Linked DNA regions of Parafrankia discariae. The protein of the gene in region 1 interacts with the protein of each later gene in a pairwise test. Links are inferred from orthologs where the notes say so. Each region holds a gene or a part of one and is shown in the gene's direction. Other genes may lie near its edges. The genes, in order: rpe and eno.

Region 1 (9,277 bases):
CGTGCGCGGACTGCCGCCGGCCGGCCCGATGTCGGAACTGCTCGGGCCCGCTGGGCCGGTCCGCCGCCGGGGCCGCACTGGCCTGCCGCTGGTGCGGCCGTCCGGTGCCGCGCCCCGCCGGCCATCCGCCGGTGGCCGGGCGGGAGCCCGTCCCGGGGCGGGCCGCGGTTTCCGCCGCCGGCGTGATGTCCGGCCGCGCGGTGTCCGGCCGTTCCGCGGTGTCCGGAGACTCCGCGGTGTCCGGGGGCGGCCCGGGTGGATGGCGGTGCGCGGGCTGCGGTGGGGCACGCCTGCGGGCGTCGGTGACCGGCGACCGCCGCACCGCCGAGGAACTGGGCCGGGCGTTTCCCGGCGTCCCGGTACGGATTTCCGGTCGTGACACGGTGCTGGCCACGGTGCCGGCCGAGCCGGCACTCGTGATCGCGACACCGGGCGCGGAGCCGGTCACCCAGGCGGGCTACGGGGCGGTCCTGCTCCTCGACGGCTGGGCGCTGCTCGGGCGCCCCGATCTGCGCGCCGGTGAGGAGACGCTGCGGCGGTGGATGGCCGCGGCCGCGCTGGCCCGGCCGGCGTCGGCCGGCGGGTTGGTGGTCGTGGCGGCGGATCTCGGGCTCGGCCCGGTGCAGGCGCTGGTGCGCTGGGATCCCGGGCTGTTCGTCGCCCGGGAGTCGGACGAGCGTGCCGAGCTTGGTTTCCCCCCGGTGAGCCGGGTGGCGGCGGTGGAGGGCACCCCCGCCGCGCTCGACGACCTGCTGGCGGCGGCCACGCTGCCGGCCGGCGCGGAGGTCCTGGGCCCGGTGCCGGTCCCGCGGCGGGAGTCGGGCCGTGGGGCCGGCGCGGAGCAGGCTGCCGGCCCCGGGCCCCCTCCCGGACCTGGGGCGGGGCCCGGCACCGGCCCGGGCCCGGGGGAGGAGTCCGAGCGTCTGATCATCCGGGTGCGCCGGGAACAGGGCGCCGACCTCGCCGCCGCGTTGCGGGCCGCCCGCGGCGTGCTGGACGCCCGCCGCGCCGGTCGGGTGCGCGTCCAGCTCGATCCGCTGATGATCGGCTGATGTCGGCGGCCCGGCCCGGGGCAGTCGGTCCGGTCCGCCGGGGCGCCGGTTCCCACGCGACCCGTAGCATGAAAGCGTCCGATCTCACTGGACCGAGGTCGGTCAGGTGACGACTTTTGGGAGTGACCGTGTCCGTCCGCGATATCCGCCTCCTCGGGGATCCGGTGCTGCGTACGGTCGCCGACCCGGTGGCGACCTTCGACCGGGAGCTGCGCCGCCTCGTTGACGATCTCGCCGACACCATGCGCGACGCCGGCGGCGTCGGCCTCGCCGCGCCGCAGCTGGGGGTGTCGTTGCGCGTCTTCACGTACCTCGACGACTCGGACGACGTCGGGCACCTGATCAACCCGGTCCTGGGGCCCTTCAGCGAGGAGATGATGGACGGCGAGGAGGGCTGCCTGTCGATGCCGGGGCTGGCATTCGACCTGCGCCGTCCGGAACGCGTCCTCGCCGTCGGCCAGAACTCCCACGGTGACCCGGTCACCGTCGAGGGCAGTGGCATCCTGTCCCGATGCCTGCAACACGAGACCGATCACCTCGACGGGATCCTGTTCATCGACCGTCTCGACAAGGAGACGAAGCGGGCGGCCATGAAGGCGATCCGCGAGGCGGAGTGGTCGGACGAGCCGAAGCCCACGGTCAAGGTGTCGCCGCACCCCCTGTTCGGCCGCGGGCGCTGAGCCGGCAGGCAAAGATCATCGCATTGGCCGTCCTCACCGCGATGGCCACCGGAACGGTGATCGGCACAGCGGTAGGGTCGACGATCGGGTCCGCCGCCGGGTCGATGATCGTGATGATGGTCGGGACGATTGGGTCCGCCGCCGGGAATCCGGCTCGGGAACGGCGCTGAGGGAGCTGCGGTCATGCGTCTTGTCTTCGCCGGTACGCCGGCGGTCGCGCTGCCCAGTCTGCGCGCCCTGCTCGACAGTCCCCGCCATCAGGTGGTCGCAGTGGTGACCCGTCCCGACCGGCCCGCCGGCCGCGGCCGGCACCAGCGATCCTCACCGGTCCGCGAACTGGCGGACGAGCGTGGCCTGGAGGTGCTCGCCCCGGCCCGTGCCGGTGACCCCGACTTCCTCGCCCGGCTCGGCGAGATCGCCCCCGACTGCTGCCCGGTGGTCGCCTACGGCGCGCTGCTGCCCCGGCCGGCCCTCGACATCCCGAAGCGTGGCTGGGTGAACCTGCACTTCTCGCTGCTGCCCGCCTACCGCGGCGCGGCGCCGGTGCAGCGCGCCGTCCTCGCCGGGGAGGACATGACCGGCGCCAGCGTGTTCGAGATCGAGCCGGCCCTGGACTCCGGCCCGGTCTACGGGGTGCTCACCGAGCGGATCCGTCCCACGGACACCTCCGGGGACCTGCTCGACCGCCTCGCCGTCGCCGGCGCGCGGCTGCTGGAGGCGGTCATGGACGGCATCGAGGACGGCACCCTGCAGGCCCGCCCGCAGCCGTCCGACGGGGTCTCGCTGGCCCCGAAGCTCGCCGTCGAGGACGTCCGCGTCGACTGGTCGGCCCCGGCCGTCGCGGTCGACCGGCTGGTGCGGGCCGCCACACCGGCGCCGGGTGCCTGGACGACCTTCCGCGACCGGCGGGTCAAGCTCGGTCCCGTGCGGCCGGCGCCCGCGGGGCACGCTTCGCTGCCCCCCGGGCGGATCGCGGTGCCCGAGCGTGGGCTCGTACTGGTGGGGACGGCCACCGCGCCGGTGGTCCTCGACGAGGTCCGTCCCGAGGGGAAGGCGCCGATGCCGGCGGCCGACTGGATCCGCGGCCTGCGGCCCGGCTCGGACGAGGCGTTCGCGTGAGCGTCTCCGCGCCCCGCAGGGGCGGCACCACGGACCCGGCCCGCCTGCTCGCCTGGGAGGTGCTGCGCGCCGTCGACGAGCGGGGCGCCTACGCCAACCTGCTGCTGCCCGCGCTGCTGTCCGGGCGCCGGCTCTCCCCCCGCGACCGGGGTTTCGCCACCGAGCTGACCTACGGATCGCTGCGGGCCCAGGGCACGCTGGACGGCGTCCTGAACACGGTGACCAGCCGGCCCGTCGCCAGCGTCGACCCGCCGGTGCGCGACGCGCTCCGGCTGGGCGCCTACCAGCTGCTGTCGACCCGGGTGCCGCCCCGCGCGGCGGTCGCCTCGACGGTCGACCTGGTCCGGGCCACCTGCGGGGAGCGCCCGGTGCGTTTCGCGAACGCGGTGCTGCGCCGGGTCGCCGCGCGGATCGAGGCGGCGGCCGGCGACATCGCGGTCCTGCTCTCGGCCCCGGACATCGCCGCGGACCCGGCCGGCCATCTCGCGGTGGTCACCGCGCACCCTCGCTGGATCGTCGACGTCGTGCTCGACGCCCTGGGCGGGGACGTCGCCGGCGCGCACGCCGCGCTGGCCGCCAACGACACCCGGCCGACCGTGCACCTGGTCGCCAGGCCAGGCCGGATCGACGCCGAGACGCTGGTGGCGCAGGCCGCCTCGGTCGGCCTGGGGGCGCGGCGCGGCGCCGGCTCGCCCTACGCCGTCCACCTGGACGGGGGAGACCCGGGCACGCTGCCCGCCGTCGCGGCCGGCGACGCCTCGGTGCAGGACGAGGGCAGCCAGCTGGTCACCCTGGCGCTCGCCTCGGTCTCCACCGTCGGCCGGGACACCGGGCTGACCGTGGACCTGTGCGCCGGGCCCGGCGGCAAGTCCGCCCTGCTGGCCGCGCTGCAGGCCGCCGGTGGTCCGGCGCGGGCTCTCGATAATCCGGCGCGGGTCGCCGGTGATCCGGCGCCGGCCGGTCGGCTGCTCGCGCTCGAACCGCGAGCGGCGCGGGCCGGCCTGGTCGCCGCCTCGCTCGCCGGGTTCCCGGCCGCCCTGGCGGTGCGCGCCGACGGGCGGTTCCCGCCGGTGCGCCCCGGTACGGCCGACCGGGTGCTGGTGGACGTGCCGTGCTCCGGCCTCGGCGCGCTCCGGCGCCGGCCCGAGGCCCGCTGGCGGCGCACGCCCACGGACGTCGCCGCGCTGGTGCCGTTGCAGCGCCAGCTCCTCGTCGCCGCGCTGGACCTGGTCCGCCCGGGCGGGGCGGTGGCCTATGTCACCTGCTCGCCGCACCCGGAGGAGACGTCCGAGGTGGTCACCGCGATCGCCCAGCAGCGGGGGGACGTGGCCATCCTCGACGCCCGGCGCTGCCCGCCGTTCGCCGACGGTCTGCCGGGCGGCCTCGGGGACGGCCCGTTCGTCCAGCTCTGGCCGCACCTGCACGGCACCGACGCGATGTTCCTGGCGCTGCTGCGCCGGGCGGACCGCTGACCGGCGGGCCTGGATACGCTCGCCGCGTGGCAACCGCGCAGATATATCCCAGCATGCTGGCCGCCGACTTCGGCCGGATCGCGGACGCGGCGCGTGCCGTGGCCGGGCACGCGGACTGGCTGCACGTCGATGTCATGGACTACCACTTCGTGCCCAACCTGGCGTTCTCCCCGGACACGGTCGACGCCCTGCGCCGGGTCACCGACACCCCGCTCGACTGCCACCTGATGATCGAGAACCCGGACCGCTGGGCGCCCGGCTTCGCCGAGCGGGGCGCGGCGAACGTGACGATCCACGCCGAGGCGGTCGGCGACATCGCGCGCACCACCGACGCGATCCGCGCGGCCGGTGCCCGCACCGGGCTGGCGGTCAAGCCGGCGACCCCGGTCGAGCACTACCTGGACGACCTGCACCGTTTCGACCTGCTGCTGTTGATGACCATCGAGCCGGGCTTCGGTGGCCAGAAGTTCATGGACGAGGTCCTGCCGAAGATCGCCGCGGCCCGCCGCCTGATCGACGAGCGTGGCCTGGACCTGTGGCTCCAGATCGACGGTGGGGTCAACCGGGAGACCATCGAGCGCTCCGCCGAGGCGGGGGTGGACGTCTTCGTCGCCGGCACGGCGGTCTTCGGTCTGGACGACCCGGCGGCGGCGGTCGAGTCCCTGCGAGCGCTCGCGCTGGCGGCCGCGCCGCGGCTCACCGCCCCGTCCGCGGCCTCGTCCGGCGCCCCACGCGCGGCCTCGTCCGCCGCCGACGACGGGGTACCGGCGTGAGCGGGATGCGCCCCGCGGCCGGCGGGCCGCCGCCCGGCACCCCCGACGGCGACCGGCACTGGCTGGGCCGGGCCGTCGAGCTGAGCCGGCGCTGCCCGCCGTCGGTCACCGCCTTCGCCGTCGGCGCGCTCGTCGTCGCCGCCGACGGGACGCCGCTCGCCGAGGGCTACTCGCGGGCCGAGGAGCCGGCCGACCACGCCGAGGAGGTGGCGCTGCGTCGGCTGCCGCCGGGCGGCCTGCCCGCGGGCGCGACCGTGTACAGCTCGCTGGAGCCGTGCAGCGCCCGCGCCTCCCGCCCGCGGACCTGCACCGAGCTGCTGCTGGCCGCCGGGGTCCGCCGGGTGGTCTTCGCCTGGCGGGAGCCGGCCCTGTTCGTCGACTGCGACGGCGCCGAGCGGCTGGCCGCCGCCGGTGTCGAGGTGCTCGAGCTCGCCGAGCTCGCCGAAGGTGTGCGGGCGGTGAACGGCCACCTGATGCGGTGACCGCCGCGGACGTCCCACGAGGTTCCCGGCGGGGCGGTCCTCAGCGGGGTGGTCCCCGGCGAGGATGACGTGGATTACGGTCCGTGCCCCGAGCATTCAAGGCGCCCGTATGTCAGACTTAACCGTGTACTAACAACAGCACGCGCGCTCCGGGGTCGGTGAAACTCCGAGCCGGCGGTGACAGTCCGCGACCCGTCCACCCTTGTGGTGGCCGGTTGACCTGGTGGAATTCCGGGACCGACGGTGAAAGTCCGGATGGGAGGACGCGCGCGGGGCACCGCTGTGCCGGCCACGTGTGCGTGGCCGTCCTGGCGTGGGTCGGCGCGAGCGCGCCGGCCCTGACCCGCGTGACCTTCTTGCGTCCCGGACGTGCCGGGACCGGAGGTGCGGGGTCGGATGTTCACCGGCATCGTCGAAGAACTCGGCGTGGTGACCGCCATCGAGCCGCGGCAGGACGCCGCGTCGCTCACCGTCGAGTGTCATGGCGTACTCGATGACGTGGCACACGGCGCCTCTGTCGCCGTGAACGGGGTCTGTCTCACGGTGACCTCGTTCGTCCTCCCTCCGGACACCGCGGCCGGCGGGGACGTGTCCGGGCCGGGCGGTTCCGCCGGTTCCGCCGGGGCGGCCGGCGGCTTCACCGCGGACGTGATGCTCGAAACGCTGCGCAGGTCCGCCCTGGGCGACCTCGCGGTCGGGGACCGGGTGAACCTCGAACGCCCCGTCCGCCTCTCCGACCGGCTCGGCGGGCACCTGGTGCAGGGGCACGTCGACGGGGTCGGCGTCGTCCTCGAGCGGGTACCGGCCGAGCACTGGGAGGTCGTGCGCGTCAGCCTGCCACCGGGGCTGGACCGCTACCTCGTCGAGAAGGGCTCGGTGACCGTGGACGGGGTCAGCCTGACCATCGTCGACGTCCGCGCCGCGGCCGGCGGTGAGCCGGCCAGTTTCTCCGTCAGCCTCATCCCGACCACCCTCGCCGTGACGACGCTGGGCACCCGCGCCGTCGGCGACAAGGTCAACATCGAGGTGGACGTCGTGGCCAAGTATGTCGAGAAGCTCCACGCCGACCTGAACGGATCACACTGATGACCACAAACCCGGCCGGCGACTCCTCGGCCGCCTTCCGCCCGACGGCCACGTCGCCGACGGCCACCTCCCACCCGGCGGCGTCCGCCGAGGCGCCGGTGAGCTTCGCGACGATCGAGGCCGCCATCGCCGAGATCGCCGCCGGCCGACCGGTCGTCGTGGTCGACGACGCGGACCGCGAGAACGAGGGCGACCTGATCTTCGCGGCCGAGGCGGCCACCCCGGAGCTGCTCGCCTTCATGGTCCGGCACACGGCGGGGGTCGTCTGCGTGCCGCTCGACCCCGCGGAGGTCGACCGGCTCGACCTCGACCAGATGGTCCCGCAGAACACCGACCGGATGGGCACGGCGTTCACGATCTCGGTGGACGCCCGCTCCGGCGTCACCACCGGGATCTCCGCCGCCGACCGGGCCCGGACCATCCGGCTGCTCGCCGACCCGGCGACCCAGCCCGCCGACCTCACCCGGCCCGGGCACATCTTCCCGCTGCGGGCGAAGGAAGGCGGTGTGCTGCGCCGGCCCGGCCACACCGAGGCTGCCGTCGACCTCGCCCGGCTGGCGGGCCTGCGCCCGGCCGGGGCGATCTGCGAGATCGTCAACGAGGACGGCACCATGGCCCGGCTGCCGGAGCTGACCGCCTTCGCCCGGGAGCACAACCTGGCCCTGATCTCGATCGCGGATCTCATCGCCTACCGTCGCCGGACGGAGAAGCAGGTCGTACGGGTCGCCGAGGCCCGCATCCCGACCCGCTACGGCCCGTTCCGGGCCGTCGGGTACCGGGGCACCCTGGACGGCGTCGAGCACATCGCACTGATCCGCGGCGAGGTCGGTGACGGGGAGAACGTCCTGGTCAGGGTGCACAGCGAATGCCTCACCGGAGACGTCTTCGGCTCCCAGCGCTGCGACTGCGGCAACCAGCTCGACGCGGCGCTACGCGCCGTGGCGGCCGAGGGCCGGGGTGTCGTGCTCTACGTCCGCGGGCACGAGGGCCGCGGCATCGGCCTCATGCACAAGCTGCAGGCCTACCAGCTCCAGGACGCCGGGCACGACACCGTCGACGCGAACCTCGCCCTCGGGCTGCCGGCCGACGCCCGCGACTACGGCACCGGTGCCCAGATCCTGGTGGACCTGGGCGTGCGGGGGCTGCGGCTGCTGTCCAACAACCCGACGAAGCGCGCCGGCCTGGAAGGCTACGGGCTGACCATCGTCGAGCAGGTGGGGCTGCCGGTGACGCACACTCCGGAGAACCTGCGCTACCTCACGACCAAGCGGGACCGGATGGGCCACGACCTGCCTGGCCTTCCCGGGCTGCCCGGCCTTCCCGGCCTTCCCGGCCTGCCTGACCTGCCGAAGGCGGTCGGCGGGGACGAGACCGCCGGTGGCGCGCACGACGCCCACCGCTGGCCGGTGACGGCGGCCCCGATCGCCGACCGCGCGGAGCGGGCCTGCGAGGAGGCCCGGTGAGCGGCGCCGGAGCGCCCGCCGAGGAGCTGCCCGACGCCAGCGGGGTGCGCCTGGCGATCGTGGCCACCCGATGGCATGTGGAGATCACCGACGCGCTGCTCGCCGGCGCGCTGCGCGCTGCGAAGGACTCCGGAATCACAGTCACCCCGACGGTCGTGAGGGTGTCCGGGGCCGTCGAGCTGCCCGTGGTCGTCGCCGCCCTGGCGGCGCGGCACGACGCCGTGGTGGCGCTGGGCGCGGTGATCCGCGGCGGCACCCCGCATTTCGAGTACGTCTGCCGCTTCGTGACGGACGGTCTGGCGCGGGTGACCCTGGACGCCGGGGTGCCGGTCGGGTTCGGCCTGCTGACCTGCGACACCCTCGAACAGGCCCGGGACCGGGCCGGTCTGCCGGGCTCGGCGGAGGACAAGGGCCGCGAGGCCACCCTCGCCGCGCTGGACACCGCTGTCATCCTGCGCGGCATCGGCGCCCTCGCCTGACGGGCCACCGCCCCGCTGGCCGGCCGGCGGGTGTGGGCCCGTGGTGGGCCGTCGGTAGCCCGGCCGTCGCCGCCGGGGTGGTGCCGGCCCGGCGTACTTGTGATGTCGTACGTTCCGCGAGAGTCTGGTTTCGAACCGTATCGGTGACCTCGCGCGGCCGGGCCCGGTGCGGCCGGGCCTGGCCAGGCGCGTCGCCGGCGGGGCGTACGGTTGCCGCACGGTGGTGGTTGCGGGAGCGGGTCTGAGGGGGATCGCCGCGTCCGTGTCACCTCATGGCGAGGTTCCGGTGCGACAGGTCGGAACCGGCGGTGGGCGGGGGGCTCACCACCGGTGCCGACCTTTCGGACGGTCGACACACATGAGGTGGGGACATGCAGGTGACGGGCCACGGATCTGAGCGTGACGCGGGCGGCGGGCCGCCCTCGCGCGATTCCGGCTCCGCGGGGTCCGACCACCGGGGAGCCGGTCGCGACCCGTTCGGCGCCGAACCGGAGCCGGTGCCGTCCGAGGCGGGCGGCGAGAGCGACTCCGAGGGCGACGCCCGCCCGGTCTCCCTGCTGGGCATGCGGATGTCGCAGGAGACCGAGCCCGGCCGGGCGACCGTCGGTCGCCGGCAGACCCGCAGCCGCCCGCGCCCGCCGCGGCCCGAGCCGGGGCGCGGGGCGCCGGCC
Region 2 (9,118 bases), on another replicon or contig:
CGGCTGACCAGGCTCTACAAGGGCGCGGTGGTCAAGCCGGCCGTGCGCACGGTGCTGGTGCCGGCACCCACCGAGACCGGCCGGATCGGCTCCCGCCCGCTGCGTGACCGCGCGCTGCTGGCCTGGGCCGGCCAGCTGCTGGAGGCCGTCGCCGGTGACTCGGTGGCCGCCGCCGCGAGCCGGTGAGAACCACGGCGGAGCGTCCCATACCGTCCAAGTGATAGCCCTGTACCGTTCAAGCCCGGCGAGCGGATACGGTCAGCACTGTGAAGTTTCCGCGTCTTCTGGCCGGGCTCGGGCTCGTCGTGCTCACCGGCATCGCAGGTACCGCATGCACGACGCACGCCGGGGCCGCCGCGCAGGTCGGATCGAGCACGATCGAGACGTCCACGGTGCGCGGGATCGTCGACCGCGGCTTCGAGGCCGTCTCGGCCGTCCCCGCCCAGCAGGCGGCCCAGAGCCTGGACCGGGCCGAGCTGCAGCGCCGCACGCTGACCACCCTGGTGCAGCTCCAGGTGCTCGAGTCCGAGGCGGACCGCCTCGGGGTCACGCTGAGCAGCCAGGACGTCGACGCCTACTACCAGGCGTACGCCGTGCTGCAGTTCGGCAGCGTCGAGGCCTTCGAGACGCGGGCGGCCGCGGCCGGCTTCGCCAAGAAGGACGTCGGCGTGATCGTGCGCACCGGCGCGCTGGAATCCGCCCTCGGTGACAAGATCGCGCCCACCACGCTCGCCTCGGTGGCCGACGCCCGCGCGCAGTACGACAGCATCGTGGCGCAGGTCGGCGACCTTCCGCTGACCTTCGAGGCGGCCCGGCCGTACCTGCAGCGCTTCCTGGCGACCGACCAGCGCGCGGTCAAGCTCCGCCCGCTGCTGACCGCGGCCGCCGACCGGGAGCACGTCTCGATCAACCCGCGCTTCGGCTCGTGGGACGACCAGCAGTTCGCCGTGGTCTCCGCCCCCGGGACGATCGCCACGACGGCCGCGCCGGAGTCCGCGCTCGACCTGACCCTGGGCTCCTGACCGGCGTGACCAGCCGCGTGACCGGCGGGAGAACCCGCATCACCCTGGTCTCCACCAGCGCCCGGGTGGCCCCCGGTCTGTTGACCGCCGCCGCCTGGGACGTGCTCCGCTCGGCCCGGGTCTGGACGGCCAGCCCGGACCACCCGCAGGCCGCGGCGCTGCGCGAGGCCGGCGTCGAGGTCTCGGTGCTGCGGTCGGCGTCGCCCGCCGAGCCCGGCGTGGAGGTCGACCCGGTCGCCGAGCTGCGGGCCGCGGCCGGGCCGGGTGCCGAGGTCGCGTGGCTGCTCGACCCGGTCTCACCGACCGCGGCCGACCGCGTGCTGCGCGCCGCCGCCCGCGCCGGCCGGGACGCCGCCGGCCGGGACGCCGCCGGCCGGGACCACCTCGCGTGGCCGGGGGTCGAGGTCGAGCTGCTGGTCGCCACCCGCGAGCTGCCCGGGTCGGCGCTGCTCGACGCGGTCGCGGTCATGGACCGGCTGCGCTCGCCCGGCGGCTGCCCCTGGGACGCCGAGCAGACCCACGTCTCGCTGGCGCCCTACCTGCTCGAGGAGGCCTACGAGGCCTACCAGGCCATCGAGGACGGCGATCTCGCGGAGCTGCGCGAGGAGCTGGGCGACGTCCTCATGCAGGTGCTCTTCCACGCCCGGGTCGCCGCCGAGGCCGGCGGGGCGGGCTGGGACGTCGACGACGTCGCGGCCGGGCTGACCGCCAAGCTGGTCCGCCGCCACCCGCACGTGTTCGGTGACGTCGCCGTCTCCGGGGCGGACGACGTCGTCACCAACTGGGACGCGATCAAGGCTGTGGAGAAGGGCCGGAAGTCGGTGACGGAGGGCGTGCCGCTGTCCGCGCCGGCGCTCTTCCTGACCGCCAAGCTGCTGCGGCGGGCCGCGAAGCTCGGACTCCCGCCGGAGCTGGCGCTGCCCCGCCACCCGGCGGACAACGGCACCGATGCCGATGCCGCCAGGACCGCCAGCGATGCCGGGGCCGGTGTGCCACACCTCGTCGCGGAGCTGGCCCGGGAGATCGGGACCGCCGGGGCGGGCACCGGCGCCGAGGAGCGGATCGGGGATCTGCTGTTCGCCGCGGTCGTGCTGGCCGGGGAGCGGGGCGTCGACCCGGAGACCGCGCTGCGTGGGCGGGCCCGGCTGTTCCGGGACACGTTGGCCCGGGCCGAGCACGCCGCCCTCGCCCGCGGCGAGGAGCCCGGTGGGCTGGCCGCCGACAGCTGGCGAGACCTGTGGGCAGCCGCGAGCCCTCCCCCGCTGGAGCGGGGCGCCGCGGGCGGGCCGGTGCGCGAGCCCTGACCGGGCGTCGAGGAACTACGCAGGCCGGATACCGCCGTCCGGCGATGCGTGGCGGATGGGTGAGTGTCCTGGCTGTCACTCAACCGCCGCGGTTCCTCAGCGCCGTGCATACAGGCCTGGTAGGCGTGAATATTCTCCACCTCCGGCCTTCTCCGGCCTTCTCCGGGATTCCCGGTGCTCCGCCGCGCACCTCTGCCTCCCGGTGACACGACCCCCCGAGCCCCGGCCGCGTCCCGCGTCCCGCGGGTGATCATGGTGTTCCGCGGTGCCGCCGTCATGGTGGGCGGGCGGCGTTGGCCCTGACAGCCGCGCCCGACCAGCCTCGCCGAATTACCCGGCCTTGCGTCTAGCCTCGGAGCATGGTTGGAACCCCCAGACAGGTGGTCGCCGACGTCCAGCGGATCGCGCGGCGGCGCAACGCCCCGATCGTGCTCGAACTCGACCTGACGTCCGATCCGGTCGAGGGCGTGCCCGCGGACCCGTTGACGGCGGCCGTCTCACACCGGCGGACCGGCCTGCGGGAGATCGTCGACGGGCTGCGCCGAGCGGCCCGGGACGAGCGCGCGAGCGTCGTCGTGGCGCACGTCGCCGCCTGCGGGATGCCGCTGGCGCGGGTGCAGGAGATCCGGGACGCCGTCGCCGAGTTCCGGGCCGGTGGTGGGGTCGCCCTGGCCTACGCGGACACCTTCGGCGAGTTCGGCGGCGGCACCGTCGCCTACTACCTGGCCTGCGCGTTCGACGAGATCTGGCTCGCGCCGCCCGGTGACCTGGGGCTGACCGGCGTCGCGATGGAGACCCCGTTCCTGCGCGACGCGCTCGACCGGCTCGGGGTCACCGTCGAGATCGGTCAGCGCCACGAGTACAAGAACGCGGTGAACACGCTGGTGGAACGGGACTTCACCCCCGCCCACCGGGAGGCGCTGGGCCGCCTCGTCGACTCCAGCGCCGAGCAGATCGTCGCCGGGATCGCGCGGAGCCGGGGCCTGTCGGCCGACCGGGTCCGGCACATGATCGACACCGCGCCGCTGGCCGGCCACGTGGCGCTCTCCGCCGGCCTCGTCGACCGGATCGGCTACCGCGACGAGGTCTACGAGCACGCCCGGGAGCGGGCCCGCGCGCTGGCCGGCCTGGAACCGGGCGATGACGCCGGTGAGACGGTCGAACCGGTGCTGAGGTACGTCTCGGCCTACCGGCGGGCGGCCGTCCGCAAGGCCGAGTCGCCGGTGCGCCGGGCCGGGGCGTTCGCCTCGTCGCTGCCGGCGACGATCTTTTCGCGGGAGTCCGGCCGTTCCCCCGCGGGGCCGGCCGGTGGTCCCGGGGGCGCGGGACCGGCCGACGCGGCGGCTCTGTCGCCCGCCGGTGCCGGCGTGGTGCCGCCGGAGATCGATCCGCGCACGTCGGTGGTGGCGCTCGTGCACGGCACCGGGCCGGTGGTCCTCGGCGGGGCCACGATGCCGTTCTCGGGGCCGGTGCTGGCCGCCGACGCGGTCACGGCAGCCTTCCGCGCCGCCGCGCGTGATCCCTCCGTGGCCGCCGCGGTCTTCCGGGTGGAGAGCCCCGGAGGCTCCTATGTGGCCTCGGATGTAGTCCGTCGGGAGATCGAACGGTTCCGATCCACGGGCCGTCCAGTCGTCGTCTCGATGGGCTCGGTGGCCGCCTCGGGCGGGTACTTCGTCGCGCTCGCGGGGGACGTGATCGTCGCGAACCCGGGAACGCTGACCGGGTCCATCGGTGTCTTCGGCGGCAAGCAGGTCGTGCGTGACCTGTTCGACAAGGTCGGCATCGGCTTCGGCGCCGTCGCCGCCGGCGAGAACGCGCTGATGATGTCCCCGCGCCAGCCGTTCACCCCGACCGAACGGGCCAAGCTCGACGAGTTCCTCGACCGCGTCTACGCCGACTTCGTGGACAAGGTCGCCCAGGCTCGTCGTCTGTCGCACGGCGACGCCCACGAGCTCGCCCGCGGCCGGGTCTGGACGGGCGCCGACGCCCACCACCACGGCCTGGTGGACGAACTGGGCGGGCTCGCCCACGCGATCGACCTGGCCTGGGCCCGGGCCGGGCTGCCGGCGGGGGAGACGCCCCGGGTCCGGCTCACCCCGAAGCCGTCGGTGTTCGACCGGCTGCGCGCGCCGAAGTCCAGCGAGGAGCCGGCCGCGGCGTCCGCGCTGGTACCCGGGGTGGGAGCGGGGCTCGCCGGCCTCGGAGCGCGGGGCGCGCTGCTCGTCGGCGAGCGGCTGCTGGGCGCCTGCCTGGCCCGGGCGGGCCTGCCGGGCGCCGGCCCGCTGGTGATGCCGCCGGTCGGCGAGATCCGTTAGTCCGGTGGGCCCGGCCGGGTGAAATGCGCGGCGGTTGCGCGGCCTCGGAGCGTGATCGGTTGGTCACGAGGACGGTGGGACGTCCCCGCGTGGCGCGACCGGGAGGCGACGCGGTGGCGCGCGGGCGGCGGTAGTCTCGCACCGACCGGTTCGTCCGGACGGCGCCGCTCGTCCCCGTGTCCCGGGTCCGCGCCCGCCGGGCCACGGGCTGCCGGGCCGCCGCGGCGGATCCCCGGTGCCCGTCCGTCCGCCGGATGCCGTTTCTGTCCGCCAGCTGTCGCTCGTGTCCGCCAGCAGATGTCTGTCCGCCAGCAGATGCCGTCCCGCGCCGGTGCCCCGGTCGCGTCTCCATCGAAAGGTCGTGCCCGTGCCGTCCATCGAGGCTGTCGGAGCCCGTGAGATCCTCGACTCCCGAGGCAACCCCACCGTCGAGGTCGAGGTCGTCCTGGAGGACGGCACCCTCGGTCGCGCCGCCGTCCCGAGCGGTGCCAGCACCGGTGCCTTCGAGGCCGTGGAGCTGCGCGACGGCGGTGACCGCTACGGCGGCAAGGGTGTCACGAAGGCCGTCGAGGCGGTCATCGGCCGGATCGGCCCCGCCATCATGGAGCTGGAGGCCACCGAGCAGCGTCTGCTCGACGCGACCCTCATCGACCTGGACGGCACGCCCGACAAGTCGGCCCTCGGCGCGAACGCGCTGCTCGGGGTCAGCCTCGCGGTCGCCAAAGCCGCCGCGGCCTCCAGCGGCCTGCCGCTGTTCCGGTACCTGGGCGGCCCGAGCGCGCACCTGCTGCCGGTGCCGATGATGAACATCCTCAACGGCGGCGCGCACGCCGACACCAACGTCGACATCCAGGAGTTCATGATCGCGCCGATCGGCGCGGGCACGTTCGCGGAGTCGGTGCGCTGGGGCGCCGAGGTCTACCAGGCGCTCAAGAGCGTGCTCAAGGGCCGCGGCCTGGCCACCGGGGTCGGCGACGAGGGCGGCTTCGCCCCGAGCCTGCCGACCAACCGGGAGGCGCTCGACCTGATCGCCGAGGCGATCGACAAGGCCGGCTTCGGGCTCGGCGACGACATCGCGCTGGCGCTCGACGTCGCCTCCACCGAGTTCTTCGCCGACGGCTCCTACACCTTCGAGGGCAGCGGCCGGTCGGCCGACCAGCTGATCGACTACTACGCGGACCTGGTCGACTCCTACCCGATCGTCTCCATCGAGGACCCGCTCGCCGAGGACGACTGGGCCGGTTGGGCGAACATCACCACCCGGCTCGGCTCCCGGGTCCAGCTCGTCGGCGACGACCTGTTCGTCACCAACCCGGAGCGGCTGGCCCGCGGCATCGCCGAGGGGGCGGCGAACGCGCTGTTGGTGAAGGTGAACCAGATCGGCACCCTGACCGAGACCCTGGACGCGGTCAACCTCGCGCACCGCAGCGGCTACCGCTGCATGATGTCGCACCGCTCCGGCGAGACCGAGGACACCACGATCGCCGACCTGGCCGTGGCCGTCGACTGCGGCCAGATCAAGACCGGTGCCCCGGCGCGCAGCGAGCGGGTCGCGAAGTACAACCAGCTGCTGCGCATCGAGGAGGAGCTGGACGACGCCGCCCGGTATGCGGGAGCCGGCGCGTTCCCGCGCCGGACGACCACCGGCTGAGTCGAGCATGCCCGTCCGGCGTACCGCGCTGACGACGAGGGCCACGCTGCTGGCCGTCGTCATCTGCGTGCTGGTGTTGACCCTGGCCTATCCGTTGCGGCTGTACCTGCAGCAGCAGGCGAAGATCTCCGAGCTCACGCGGGCGAACGCCCAGCGGCAGACCAGGGTCGACGACCTGCGCGCGGAGGTCGCCCGTTACGACGACCCGGCGTGGGTGGCGGACGAGGCGCGCCGCCGGCTGCACTTCATCCTGCCCGGGGAGAAGTCGTACCTGATGCCCACCGCGCCGCAGCCGACCGCGCGGCCCGGAGCGGACGCGGCCGGTGGCGCTGGCGACCGGTCCTGGTACGGCCGGCTGTGGTCGCAGCTGGACCAGCCCCCGGCGACCCCGACACCGGCGCCGCCCTCATGAGCGGCGACGCCGGCGTCACGGGCCGGGCGGACACCGCGCACCGGGCGGGCGAGGCGGGCCGGGCGGACGCCGCGGGCTGGACGGACGCCGAGCGCGCCGTCGTGCGGCGCCAGCTCGGCCGCCCGCCGCGGGCCGTGCTCGGCGTCGCGCACCGCTGTTCGTGCGGGCTGCCGGACGTCGTGGAGACGGCCCCCCGGCTCGAGGACGGAACACCGTTCCCGACGCTGTACTACCTGACCTGCCCGCGGGCGGCGTCGGCGATCTCCCGGCTGGAGGGCTCCGGCCTGATGCGGGAGATGACCGCCCGGCTGGGGGCCGACCCGGCGCTCGCCGCCGCCTACCGCGCCGCCCACCGCGACTACCTGGCCCGTCGCGACGCGCACGACACCCTCCCCGGGGACCCGAGCGCCGGCGGGATGCCGGACCGGGTCAAGTGCCTGCACGTGCTGGTCGCCCACAGCCTGGCCGCCGGCCCGGGGGTCAATCCGTTCGGTGACGAGGCTCTCGCCCAGCTCGCCGACTGGGGGGCCCGGGGGCCGTGCGTCGAGCCGGACGGCGCATCCTGTGCGGGGGAACCGGGGGGCTCACGCGGCCAGGCGGCACGCGTCGGCCAGGGACGAGAGGAGACCGCCGGATGACCCGCGTGGCCGCGATCGACTGTGGCACCAACTCCATCCGACTGCTCGTGGCCGAGATCGACGAGGGTGCGGCCGGCTCCGGCGGGCGGCTGCGCGAGCTGACCCGCCAGATGGAGATCGTCCGGCTCGGCGCCGGCGTCGACCGCACCGGTGAGCTGGCGCCCGAGGCGCTGGCCCGGACGTTCGCCGCCCTGCGCGACTACTCCGACGAGATCACCCGGCTCGGCGCGACCCGGGTCCGGATGGTCGCCACCAGCGCCACCCGGGACGCGCGCAACCGCGCCGAGCTGGTCGACGGCGTCCGCGCGATCCTGGGCGTCGACCCCGAGGTGATCAGCGGTGGTGAGGAGGCGGCGCTCTCCTTCACCGGCGCGATCGGCGACCTCGACGGGGTCGCGACCCCGATCCTGCTGGCCGACATCGGCGGCGGCTCGACCGAACTGGTGCTCGGCGGCGCCGAGGGCGTCCGGGAGTCGATCTCGGTCAACGTGGGCTGCGTGCGCATGGCGGAGCGTCACCTGCACTCCGATCCACCGGCGCCGGAGCAGATCGCCGCGATCGTCGCCGACGTGAACGCGGCGTTCGACCTGGCCGAGCGCACGGTGCCCATCACCACCGCCGCCACCCTGGTCGGTGTCGCCGGGACGGTGACCACCGTCGCGGCCCTGGCCGCCGACCTGCCCACCTACGACCCCGACCGCATCCACCTGATGGTCACCTCGGCCGCCGACGTGGCGGCGGTCACCGCGAGCCTGCTCGAGATGACCCACGCCCAGCGCGCGGTACTGCCGGTGATGCACCCCGGGCGGGTGGACGTCATCGCCGCCGGCGCGCTGGTGCTGCGGACCCTCATGGAGCGGGCCGGAACCCCCTCGGTGATCGCGAGCGAGCGGGACATCCTCGACGGCATCGCTCTCTCCCTGGGCGGAGTGGTCGAGTCCGGGGCTCGGTGAACCCGGCGGGCACCACCGCCGGGCCGGCGCCGGGGCCCAGGTGAGCGCGGGGCGGTCCGGGGTGGGCGAGCGGTCTCCCGCCGCGCCCGGCTCGGGCTGGCCCGGCGACCCGGCCGTCCCGGGCACCCCGGTAGCCCGCTCCGGGCCCGAGGTCGCCGGCCTGGCCGGGGCGGCTCCGAGCTGCGACGAGCTCGACGCGCGGATGTCGGTCTGCCGGGCCTGCCCGCGGCTGGTCGACTGGCGCGAGGAGGTCGCCGCCGCCCGCCGGGCCGCGTACGCCGACCAGCCTTACTGGGGCCGGCCGGTGCCCTCGTTCGGGCCGGCCGACGCGCGGACGCTGATCGTCGGCCTCGCCCCCGCCGCGCACGGTGGCAACCGGACCGGTCGGATCTTCACCGGCGACCGCAGTGGGGACTGGCTGTTCGCCGCGCTGCACCGGGCCGGCCTGGCCGCCCTCGGAACCTCCGTCTCCGCCGGTGACGGCCAGCGGATGACCGGCGCGCGGGTGGTCGCCGCCGTCCGGTGCGCGCCGCCGGCGAACAAGCCCACCCCGGCCGAGCGGGACACCTGCCGGCCCTGGCTCGTCCGTGAGCTGGAGCTGCTGCGACCGACTCTGCGGTCGATCGTCGTGCTGGGGGGCTTCGCCTGGTCCGCGCTGTGGCCGGCGCTCGCCCGGGCCGGCTACCCGACGCCGGCGCGGCGTGTTCCGTTCGGCCACGGCGTCGCGGCGGACGCGGGCCCGGTGCGGATCCTCGGGTGCTACCACCCGAGCCAGCAGAACACGTTCACCGGCCGGCTGACCGAGCCGATGCTCGACGCCGTC

Evidence for each region.
Region 2: the proteins of rpe (region 1) and eno interact in binary tests that used the Escherichia coli proteins (3 or more experiments, as listed by UniProt). The link is inferred for Parafrankia discariae from one-to-one orthologs.

What each region holds. Positions count from the first base shown.
Region 1 is NZ_KB891218.1:35,506-44,782, forward strand. The notes cover bases 3,228-6,222. They hold rpe (ribulose-phosphate 3-epimerase), read left to right. Parts: upstream 3,228-4,349; coding sequence 4,350-5,096; downstream 5,097-6,222. Other genes in these bases: B056_RS0116860 (RsmB/NOP family class I SAM-dependent RNA methyltransferase), read left to right, coding at 3,228-4,323; B056_RS0116870 (cytidine/deoxycytidylate deaminase family protein), read left to right, coding at 5,102-5,578; B056_RS0116875 (riboflavin synthase), read left to right, coding at 5,975-6,222. Also shown: B056_RS0116840 (primosomal protein N'), read left to right, coding at 1-1,052; def (peptide deformylase), read left to right, coding at 1,181-1,732; fmt (methionyl-tRNA formyltransferase), read left to right, coding at 1,916-2,851; more of B056_RS0116860, read left to right, coding at 2,848-3,227; more of B056_RS0116875, read left to right, coding at 6,223-6,664; B056_RS0116880 (bifunctional 3,4-dihydroxy-2-butanone-4-phosphate synthase/GTP cyclohydrolase II), read left to right, coding at 6,664-8,127; ribH (6,7-dimethyl-8-ribityllumazine synthase), read left to right, coding at 8,124-8,606. UniProt on the Escherichia coli protein: Catalyzes the reversible epimerization of D-ribulose 5-phosphate to D-xylulose 5-phosphate.
Region 2 is NZ_KB891208.1:139,595-148,712, forward strand. The notes cover bases 4,315-7,150. They hold eno (phosphopyruvate hydratase), read left to right. Parts: upstream 4,315-5,008; coding sequence 5,009-6,292; downstream 6,293-7,150. Other genes in these bases: sppA (signal peptide peptidase SppA), read left to right, coding at 4,315-4,641; B056_RS0112045 (FtsB family cell division protein), read left to right, coding at 6,300-6,704; B056_RS0112050 (DUF501 domain-containing protein), read left to right, coding at 6,701-7,150. Also shown: mfd (transcription-repair coupling factor), read left to right, coding at 1-186; B056_RS0112025 (SurA N-terminal domain-containing protein), read left to right, coding at 267-1,022; mazG (nucleoside triphosphate pyrophosphohydrolase), read left to right, coding at 1,028-2,326; more of sppA, read left to right, coding at 2,686-4,314; more of B056_RS0112050, read left to right, coding at 7,151-7,342; B056_RS0112055 (Ppx/GppA phosphatase family protein), read left to right, coding at 7,339-8,295; B056_RS0112060 (uracil-DNA glycosylase), read left to right, coding at 8,336-9,118. UniProt on the Escherichia coli protein: Catalyzes the reversible conversion of 2-phosphoglycerate (2-PG) into phosphoenolpyruvate (PEP). It is essential for the degradation of carbohydrates via glycolysis.